3 regions of the Streptomyces sp. PL-25 genome follow, and region 3 is predicted to be linked to each of the others. Evidence: riboswitches for the same ligand, from Rfam matches in the RefSeq annotation. Region 3 holds a riboswitch; each other region holds the start of a gene.

Region 1 (3,267 bases), 1.3 Mb from region 3:
CAGCGCGTCCGGGAACCGCGTCTCCCCCTGCGGGGCGGCGCGGTTTTCGTGTGTCCGCGTGAATTCCCCGCGCGGGAAACGGAAATAGGGCGCGGATATCGGCGGAACATTCCTTCCCGGCCCCTGCCGGTCCCTGCCGATTCCTGTCGGTTCTTTTCTACGGCACGCGTGTTAATTCCGTGTGCTCGATGTGTTGACGGGATGTTTCCGGGCGCTCGCCCGCTGCGCGGCGGTCATCCGCTCGGTGTGCAGGGCGGTCAGGGCGCGGGCGCGGGCGGCGTCGCCGCGTGCCACCGCGTCGACGATCGCCCCGTGTCCGGCCCAGGTCTCGGCCGGGTCGGCGGGGTCCGGCGCCCCGTACATCCAGGTGATCTTGTGCCGCAGCTGGGCCAGGGCGGCGGTCAGCGCGGGGCTGCCGCAGGACTGGGCCAGGGTCTCGTGGAACCAGGCGGCCAGGGACCACAGCTCCTCGCCGCCCCCGCCCGCGGCCCGCTCCTGACCGAGCCTGACCAGGCCGCGCAGCACCTTCAGATGGCCCTCGGTGCGCCGCTGGGCGGCCCGCTCGGCGCCCAGCGGCTCCAGCAGCAGACGCATCTCCAGCAGGTCGGCGCCCTCCTGCTCGGTCGGCTCGGCGACGCACGCGCCCGCGTGCCGCCGGGTCACCACGAAGCCCTCGGCCTCCAGGGTGCGCAGGGCCTCGCGCACCGGGACGCGCGAGACGCCGTAGCGGCGGGCCAGGACCTCCTCGGTGAGCCGGCTGCCGCGCTCGTGCACCCCGGCGACGATGTCGTCCCGGATCGCCGTGCACACCGAGTGCGCCGGAACACGCATGTCCGACCTCCGTATCCCGTCCCGTGACCGTGGCCGTGCCCATGGCCGTGGCGCGCCCGTGGCGGACACGCCGCGGACGCGCATTCCGACGACTCTAGAACAATGCGCGGGAATTTCCGACGGCGTGACGGAATCCAGGGATATTTTTTGGACAGCCGGGATGCAGTGCGGCGGAGAAGAATACGGAGCGTGCCCGGAGCCGGAATTCAGACCTGCACGCCGTGCGTGCGGAGGTAGGCGATCGGGTCGACGTCCGAGCCGTACTCCGCGCCGGTGCGCGCCTCGAAGTGCAGATGCGGACCGGTGACGTTGCCCGTGGAGCCCGACACCGCGATCTGCTGGCCCGCGACGACCTGCTGGCCCACCGTGACCCCGATGGACGACAGATGGCCGTACTGGGTGTACATGCCGTCGGCCATCCTGATGACGACCTGGTTGCCGTACGCCCCGCCCCAGCCGGTCTCCACCACCGTGCCGACGCCGACCGCGTGGACGGGGGTGCCGGTCGCGGCGTGGAAGTCGATGCCGGTGTGCGAGCCGGAGGACCACAGCGAGCCGCCGGTCTTGTAGCCGGTGGAGACGTAGGAGCCGGCGATGGGCGGCACGAAGGTGTTGAGGCGCTTGCGCTCGGCCTCGCGGTCGGCCCGCTCCTTGGCCTCGCGCGCCTGCTCGGCGCGCTCGGCGGCCAGCTTGCGCGCGGCCTGCTCGGCCTGCTTCTGCTGGGCGGCCTCCCACTGGGCGGCGGCCTGCGCGTCGACCCGCTCGGCGACGGTGTCGCCGAGGCTGATGACCGGGGTGAGGCCGGTGTCCGCGGGGGCGGGGGTCTCTGCGGCGAGGGCCGGGGAGGCGGCGAGGGTGCCGATGACGCCGGTGGTGGTGAGGGCAGCGACACCCGCCGCGCGGGCGGTGGTGCGCTGCACTCGGCCGGGACGGCGGTGCTTCCCGGTGGCGCGCGTGAACGCCATGTGGTGGCTGGTCCTTTCCTTCCCTCTCGCCTACCGGGTTAGCTGACGGGTTCGGAACAGGAAGGTCTCCTACGGGTGCCGTGCGCGGCGCACGGTGCCCGATTCACCCCAGGGACTGAGTGGGTCCCCGGCTCCCCTGGCTCGCGCCGTACGGGGACTCGGCGATGACTGTCCGGTGCCGCGGCTGCGGCGCACTGCCCGACGAACAGCCGGACCGACGCTAGACGGGGCCGTGTTCCGCGCCCAAACGGATCCGGGTTTTTGTAGCGCACGCCACAGGGCAGACAGGGCGCCTCCTGCCCAATACGGACATGCCGGGGCCCCGGTGACGCTCCGGTCACCGGGGCCCCACGCGCGCGCGTGCCGCGCGGTGCGTCCTACTCGGCGGCGACCACGGTCACCGGGCCGACGCCGAGCGCCTCGACCGGCTCCTTGATCTGCGCCGCGTCCCCGACGAGCACCGTCACCAGGCGGTCCACCGGGAAGGCGCTGACGACCGCGGCGGTCGCCTCCACCGTGCCGGTCTGCGCGAGCTGCTGATAGAGCGTCGCCTGGTAGTCGTCGGGCAGGTGCTGCTCGACCTGGTCGGCGAGTGTGCTCGCCACGGCGGCGGCCGTCTCGTACTTGAGCGGCGCCACCCCCACCAGGTTCTGCACGGCCACGTCCCGCTCGGCCTCGGTGAGCCCCTCGGCGGCGAGCTTGCGCAGCACCGTGAAGAGGTCGTCCAGGGCCGGTCCGGTGTTCGGCGTGTCGACCGAGCCGCTGATGGCGAGCATGGCCGCGCCGGTGCCGTCGGGCGCCGAGCGCAGCACCTGGCCGAAGGACCGCACGCCGTAGGTGTAGCCCTTCTCCTCGCGCAGGACGCGGTCCAGACGGGAGGTCAGGGTGCCGCCCAGGCAGTAGGTGCCGAGCACCTGGGCGGGCCACACGCGGTCGTGCCGGTCGGGTCCGATCCGGCCGATGAGCAGCTGGGTCTGGACGGCGCCGGGGCGGTCCACGATCACCACGCGGCCGGTGTCGTCGGCGGTGACCGGCGGCACCGGACGCGGCTCGGCCGGCGAACCGGTCCAGGCGCCCAGGGTCTCGCCGAGCAGCTCGTCGAGGTCGATGCCGGTGAGGTCGCCGACGACGACCGCGGTGGCCGTGGCGGGGCGCACGTGCCGGTCGTAGAAGGCGCGGACGGCGGCGGCGTCGACGGCGGCGACGGTCTCCTCGGTGCCCTGGCGCGGGCGCGACATGCGGGCGGTGGCCGGGAACAGCTGCCGGGACAGCTCCTTGGCGGCGCGGCGGGAGGGGTTGGCCAGCTCGTGCGGGATCTCGTCGAGCCGGTTGCGCACCAGCCGCTCGACCTCGGACCCGGCGAACGCGGGCGCCCGCAGCGCGTCGGAGAGCAGCGCGAGCCCCTTGGCCAGCCGGGAGGCCGGGACCTCCAGGCTGAGCCGTACGCCGGGGTGGTCGGCGTGCGCGTCCA
Region 2 (3,267 bases), 1.4 Mb from region 3:
GCAGTTCGCACAGGGCGATGTCCTCGGCGAGACCCAGCCGGGCGGCGCGCTCGCGCAGCCGCAGCACCGGCAGCGTGGCGACGCCCTCGCGCAGGTCGGTGCCGGGGGTCTTGCCGGACTCCTGGGAGTCGGAGGCGATGTCGAGCACGTCGTCCGCGAGCTGGAAGGCGACACCGAGCCGCTCCCCGTACTGCGTCAGCACGTCCACGACCCGCTCGTCGGCGCCGGACATCATCGCGCCGAACCGGCACGCGACGGCCACCAGCGAACCGGTCTTTCCGCCCAGCACGTCCAGGTAGTGGTCGACCGGGTCCCTGCCGTCCTGCGGTCCGGCGGTCTCCAGGATCTGCCCGGTGACGAGCCGTTCGAACGCGAGCGCCTGGACCCGGACGGCCTCCGGGCCGAGGTCCGCGAGGATCTGGGAGGCGCGGGCGAAGAGGAAGTCTCCGGTGAGGACCGCGACCGCGTTGCCCCAGCGGGTGTTGGCGCTGGCCACCCCGCGCCGCACGGCGGCCTCGTCCATCACGTCGTCGTGGTAGAGCGTGGCCAGGTGGGTCAGCTCCACGACCACGGCCGAGGGCACGATCCCCGGCGCGTCGGGGTCGCCGAACTGGGCCGCCAGCATCACGACCAGCGGCCGGAACCGCTTGCCGCCCGCCTTCACGAGGTGCTGGGCGGCCTCCGTGATGAACGGGACCTCGCTCTTGGTGGCTTCGAGCAGCCCTTCCTCGACAGCCGCCAATCCGGCCTGGACATCGGCTTCGAGAGCCTGGTCCCGCACGCTCAGCCCGAACGGCCCGACGACGGTCACGAGGGGTCTCCTGTCTGCTGGTGTCTGCTGGCGCTTACACGGTTTGTCGATAGGTCGCTGCCATCACTCAAGTCAGCGTATCCGGTCACGTTTCGATCACCGATAGCGCCCACCGATACAGGCCAGGTGGTATCGGATCACGACCGATATGTTTTCGATCACCACATATGAACAGATATTTATCGACTTGCTCTTTCCCGCTCCTCCCCAGCCTCCCCCTTCCCCTCCTCTCACCCGTCCCGCCGCGCCCACTCTCCTTCCACACGCCCACCCGTGCCCACGTACGTACGAACAAGGCCAGGGCCTCACCGATCGTGACGGCCGTCACTTCCAGCCCTACGAGTCCGATTTACCCTTATTAGCATTTCAATTCCCCTTGGGGGCAAATGCTCCTGGCCGAATTATTCCGTGAGCTGCATCACGTGCACCGCCACCCCGCGCCACGGCCCGCCGACCCCCCGCTCCCCGTCCCCCGCAAGCGAGTTGACCCTTGGCAATCGCAAAGGATCAAGCGGCCAAAATGCCCTGGATCAAGGTCAACTAGGACGATGTATGCATCAGGTACTTGTTCGGGACATGTGCTCTCGCATACGTTCCGGGCCAGTCGAGCGGACGCCGAATCCTGCCAGCGCTCGATGACCACCCACCGACAGCTCATGGCAGGAGCGGGGGACCCAGGTAAGTCGCCGGGCCGGAGCGCCGTACGTCCTACGTCGTACGCCGCGCCGGAACGGCTCGGGGTGAAGCCGTGCTCTGAGGAGCCGGCCGGGCACCTCCCCGCCCGAACCCGACAGCTCACCTCGCAGGCGACGGAGAGGAAATCCCCATGTCTGCACGTCGTCCCAGCCGCTCCCGCGCCGCTCGTCTCGTCCGCACCCTCGCCGTCTCCGGCACCGGTGCCGCGATCCTCGCCCTGCCGCTGATCGGGGCGTCCGGCGCCTCCGCGGCCACCCCGACCGCCGCCACCGCCACCACGGCGAGCACGGTCGCCTACCCGAACAACCTGGACGGCTGGATCCGCGAGTCGCTCGCCGTCATGGCCCAGAAGGGCATCCCCGGCACGTACAACGGCATCCACCGCAATGTGATGCGCGAGTCGTCCGGCAACCCGCTGGCCATCAACAACTGGGACTCCAACGCCGCCGCGGGCATCCCCTCCAAGGGCCTGCTCCAGGTCATCCAGCCGACCTTCAACGCCTACCACGTGGCCGGCACGTCGTTCGACATCTACGACCCGGTCGCCAACATCACGGCCGCGTGCAACTACGCCGCCGCGCGCTACGGCTCCATCGACAACGTCAACAGCGCGTACTGACGGGCAGCCGCGTGCCGGCCGGCACGCGGAGGGCTCAGACGAACAGACGATCGAGGACGACGGCGACGCCGTCGTCCTCGTTCGACGTGGTGACCTCGTCGGCGACCGCCTTCAGCTCCGGGTGGGCGCCGGCCATCGCCACCCCCCGGGCCGCCCACCGGAACATGGGGATGTCGTTCGGCATGTCGCCGAAGGCGAGGGCGTCCCCGGGGCCGAGTCCCAGCCGCGCCGCGGCCAGCGCGAGACCGGTCGCCTTGGTGATGCCGCAGGGCTGGAGCTCGACGGTCCCCGGGCCCGACATGGTCACCGAGGCGAGCGGACCGACCGCGCCGCGGGCCGCCGCCGCCAGTTCGTCGTCGGACAGCCGGGGATGGCGCAGCAGCACCTTGCTGATGGGCGCGCGCCACAGTTCCTCGCGCCGCCCGACCCGCTCGGCGGGCAGCGTCGGGTGCGCCATGCGGTACTCCGGCTCGATGAGCGTGAGGCCGTCCACGCCGTCCTGGTCGACCGCCGCGTACACCTCCCCCACCTCCGCCTCGATCTTGCCGAGCGCGGTCTCGGCCGTCTCCCGGTCGAGCGTGACCGACCACAGCATGCGGTCGGCCCCGGCGTCGTAGAGCTGGGCGCCCTGGCCGCACACCGCGAGCCCGGTGCCGCCGAGGGACCTCAGCAGCGGGCGGACCCGCGGCGCCGGGCGTCCGGTGACGACGAGGTGCCGGGCACCGGCCGCCGCCGCCCGGCCGAGCGCGGCGCGGGTCCGCCCGGACACGGAGTCGTCGCCGCGCAGCAGCGTGCCGTCCAGGTCGGTGGCGATGAGGGCGTACGCGGGGGCAGCGGGTGCGGGCATGATCAGAGAATACGGATCCGCCAGGCGAGTGACGGGCGGAAACCGGACGACGTCCCTCCGCCGTGTCGCCGGGAGACTCCTCGGACACTGCCCAAGACAGCTGCCTCCCCCGTAACGTGTGGCGCGACCACATGAACGTGTGGCCAGACACCCATGTCCCCCATGGAACACCGGCACACGAAAGAGAGGCAGTACCCGATGCCCCCCTTCGAGGTCCCCGAGGGCGACCCCTTCGGTCCGCACAACCTTCCCTACGGTGTCTTCTCGCGCGCCGGGTCGCAGGAGCGGACCGTG
Region 3 (3,267 bases):
CCTCGAACAGCGGGTCCTCGAGGGAGACCAGCGGGTAGGCCGCGACCAGCTCCTCGTAGTACTCCGTCATCTCGGCGGCGGAGCGCTCCTTGCCCTCGAAGAGGTACTTGCCGTCCTTGTAGAACTCGGAGGCGGCGACGTCGAGCGCGAGGGCGATCTGCTCGCCGGGGGTGTAGCCGGCTTCCTTGATCGCTTCCAGGATCAGGTCCAGGGCCTCGCGGTTGGAGCCGAGGTTCGGGGCGAAGCCGCCCTCGTCGCCGAGACCGGTGGCCAGACCCTTGTTCTTCAGGACCTTCTTGAGGGTGTGGTAGACCTCGGCACCCCAGCGCAGGGCCTCGGAGAAGGACTCCGCGCCGATCGGGGCGATCATGAACTCCTGGATGTCCACGTTGGAGTCGGCGTGCGAGCCGCCGTTCAGGATGTTCATCATCGGCACCGGCAGCAGGTGCGCGTTGGGGCCGCCCAGGTAGCGGAAGAGCGGGAGGTCGGACGCCTCGGAGGCGGCGTGCGCGACGGCGAGGGAGACGCCGAGGATGGCGTTGGCGCCGAGCGAGCCCTTGTTGTCGGTGGCGTCCAGGTCGAACATGGCCTGGTCGATCAGGCGCTGCTCGGTGGCGTCGTAGCCGACGAGCTCCGGGCCGATCTGCTCGATGACGGCGAGGACGGCCTTCTCGACGCCCTTGCCCTGGTAACGGTTGGGGTCACCGTCACGCAGCTCGATGGCCTCGAAGGCGCCCGTGGAGGCGCCGGAGGGGACGGCGGCACGACCCGTGCTGCCGTCGTCGAGGCCGACCTCGACCTCGACCGTGGGGTTGCCTCGGGAGTCCAGGATTTCCCGGGCTACGACGACGTCGATGGACGGCACGAGCATCTCCTTCGTGGATGTGACGCTGAAAGTGCGGGGCTTGTGAGCCGTGCGACTAGAGCCTAACCGTCCCGGGCCGCCGACCGGCCGACCGACCGTCCCGTGGACAGAGTGACGGTACACATTGTTTCAGCACGGAACAAAGAAGACGGGAACGGGGGTCCGAACGGAAGGTGAAATGCCCCCGCCCCGGCGCGTACGGGGGAGAACGCGCCGGGGCGGGGAGCCCGTGGGGACGGGGGGGTGGGGCGGTGGCCGCCGCGCCTTACTTCAGGTGCAGCTGCTGGCCCGGGTAGATGAGGTCGGCGTCGTCGACGATGTCCTTGTTCAGCTGGAAGAGCTTCTCCCAGCCGCCCTGGACGTGGTGGGCGGCGGCGATGGAGCTGAGCGAGTCGCCGGCGGTCACCTTGTACTCGCCGTCGCCCTTCTTCACCTTCTTGCCGGTGGGGGTGGTGACGGTCTTCTTCGGGGCCGGGCGGTCGGCGGAGCGGCCCGCGGCCTGCTGCTCGGTGGAGCGGGTCGTGGTGCTGCTCTTGGAGCTGCCGGCGCCACTGCTCTTCTTCGCCGAGGACGACGAAGAGGAGGAGGACGACGACGAGGACGACGAGGACGAAGAAGAGGAGGACGACGAGGAGCTGCCGCCCGAGTACGCGGCGCCGGACAGGCCCTTGCCGCACACCGGCCAGGCGCCCTTGCCCTGGCCCGCGAGGACCTTCTCGGCGATGGCGATCTGCTGGGACTTGCTGGCCAGGTCGGCACGCGGTGCGTAGGCGGTGCCACCGAAGGCGGCCCAGGTGGAGTTGGTGAACTGGACGCCGCCGTAGAAGCCGTTGCCGGTGTTGATCGACCAGTTGCCGCCGGACTCGCACTGGGCGACCGCGTCCCACTCGGAGGCGGTGGCGGCGGAAGCGTTGCCGGCCGCCATCAGCGGGCCGGCGACGGCGACGCCGGTGACACCGGCGAGTGCGATGGCGCGAGTGGCCTTGGACGGACGGCGGTGCTTGCCCTTGCCGGAAAACAGCATGGAAGGATCCCCTCACCGACGCCTGCGAGGTGAGCTGTCGGGTTCGGGCCGGTTGAGTTGCCCGGCCGTGCCTTCCGAGAGGCACGGCTTCACCCCCAGCCGCTCCGGTCAACTGCCCGGTGCGGCACTTACCTTGGGTCCCCCGCTCCTGCCTGCGGCGCTTGACGCGACGACTGTTCCCGTACGGCCGCTGGCAGGATTCGGCGTTGCGGCAGCCGGGGCTCGCGGTGGCGAGCGGTCATGACCGTAGACAGGTGATCCGCCGGATTTCAAAGACGATCAGGGCTTCTGAGACTCATCCCACACTTTCACCGAATAGGACATACAAGGCGAAGTGTGACGTGAACTCCCGCTACTTTTGGGCGTTTTCGGCGGGGACATCCAGGCTCTGACCGGCGACGATGTGGTCCGGGTCGGCCCCGATGGCGCCCTTGTTGGCGTCATAGAGCGCGTGCCACCCGCCGTGCAGGTCGAAGGAGTCGGCGATGGACGTGAGCGAGTCGCCGGTGCGCACGGTGTAGGAGCCGGCGGACGAGGCGTGTGCGCCGCCGCCCCGGGAGGCGTGCCGGCCGCCCGCGGCGCCGTCCGCCGTGCCCTCGTCGGCACTGCCGCCGCGGTGGCGGCCGCCGGAGCCGAGCGCGCCGGTGTCGACGAGCGCCGAAGAGCCGACATCCTGGACGTAGTTGTCCGCATCGCCGGAGTTGTCACGGTCCTGGTCCGGGGCGCCCGTGCCCGTGCCCGTGCCCGTGGACGAGGTGGCGTCGGGCGTGCCCGCACCGGACTCGGCCGGGCCGTCCGTCTTCCCGGGCACAGAGGGACCGTCGGACGGTCCGGTGGTGGCGCCGTGCGAGGCGCCGGTCCCGTGCGAGGCTCCGGGCGTTTCGGTGGCGTCCGGCGAAGAGCCGGACGAACCGGAAGAGTTGTCGGCGTCCTGGGGCGAGTCGGACAGACCGCCCTCACCGGTACGGGGCTTCCCGGACGCGTCGGAGCCGCCGGAACCGTCGGAGTCGCCACCCTTGCCCGTGGAACCGGATGTTCCGGACGAGGCGGAGCCCTTGTCGTCCTTGCCGCTCTTGTCACCCTTGTCCGTCGAGGTGGATCCGTCCGCGCCGGACGCCGAGGAGTCGCCGCCCACGCCCGTGTCGACGTCGGCCGTACCGGAACCCTTGGTGAGCCCGGCCAGCAGCCCGCAGGTGTGCCAGGCGCCGGGCCCCTTGTCGGCGAGGATCTTCTCGGCCACGGCTATCTGCTGGGAGCGGCTGGCCTGGTCGGCGCTGGCCGCGTAGGAGAGGCCGCCGTACGCCTCCCAGTCGTCCTGGGTGAGCATCAGGCCGCCGTAGTAGCCGTGGCCGTTGTCGGCGCTCCAGGAGCCGCCGGT

The links. A riboswitch is a leader RNA that binds a small molecule or an ion and turns the genes downstream of it on or off. The one in region 3 is predicted to bind cyclic di-AMP.
Region 1: linked by a shared signal. The riboswitch ahead of R4Z62_RS25780 (M23 family metallopeptidase) and the one ahead of R4Z62_RS20215 (LysM peptidoglycan-binding domain-containing protein) in region 3 are both predicted to bind cyclic di-AMP.
Region 2: linked by a shared signal. The riboswitch ahead of R4Z62_RS13695 (transglycosylase SLT domain-containing protein) and the one ahead of R4Z62_RS20215 (LysM peptidoglycan-binding domain-containing protein) in region 3 are both predicted to bind cyclic di-AMP.

What each region holds. Positions count from the first base shown of each region.
Region 1 is NZ_CP136997.1:5,758,940-5,762,206, reverse strand. Features, by position in the region: gene R4Z62_RS25785 (GntR family transcriptional regulator) at 172-831, opposite strand; gene R4Z62_RS25780 (M23 family metallopeptidase) at 1,038-1,796, opposite strand; cyclic di-AMP (ydaO/yuaA leader) riboswitch at 1,809-1,970, opposite strand; gene R4Z62_RS25775 (M16 family metallopeptidase) at 2,174-3,267, opposite strand, start outside.
Region 2 is NZ_CP136997.1:3,080,127-3,083,393, forward strand. Features, by position in the region: gene R4Z62_RS13690 (polyprenyl synthetase family protein) at 1-811, opposite strand, end outside; cyclic di-AMP (ydaO/yuaA leader) riboswitch at 1,446-1,635, shown strand; gene R4Z62_RS13695 (transglycosylase SLT domain-containing protein) at 1,638-2,126, shown strand; gene R4Z62_RS13700 (HAD-IIB family hydrolase) at 2,161-2,973, opposite strand; gene fahA (fumarylacetoacetase) at 3,172-3,267, shown strand, end outside.
Region 3 is NZ_CP136997.1:4,457,370-4,460,636, reverse strand. Features, by position in the region: gene eno (phosphopyruvate hydratase) at 1-865, opposite strand, end outside; gene R4Z62_RS20215 (LysM peptidoglycan-binding domain-containing protein) at 1,131-1,889, opposite strand; cyclic di-AMP (ydaO/yuaA leader) riboswitch at 1,894-2,059, opposite strand; gene R4Z62_RS20210 (transglycosylase family protein) at 2,242-3,267, opposite strand, start outside.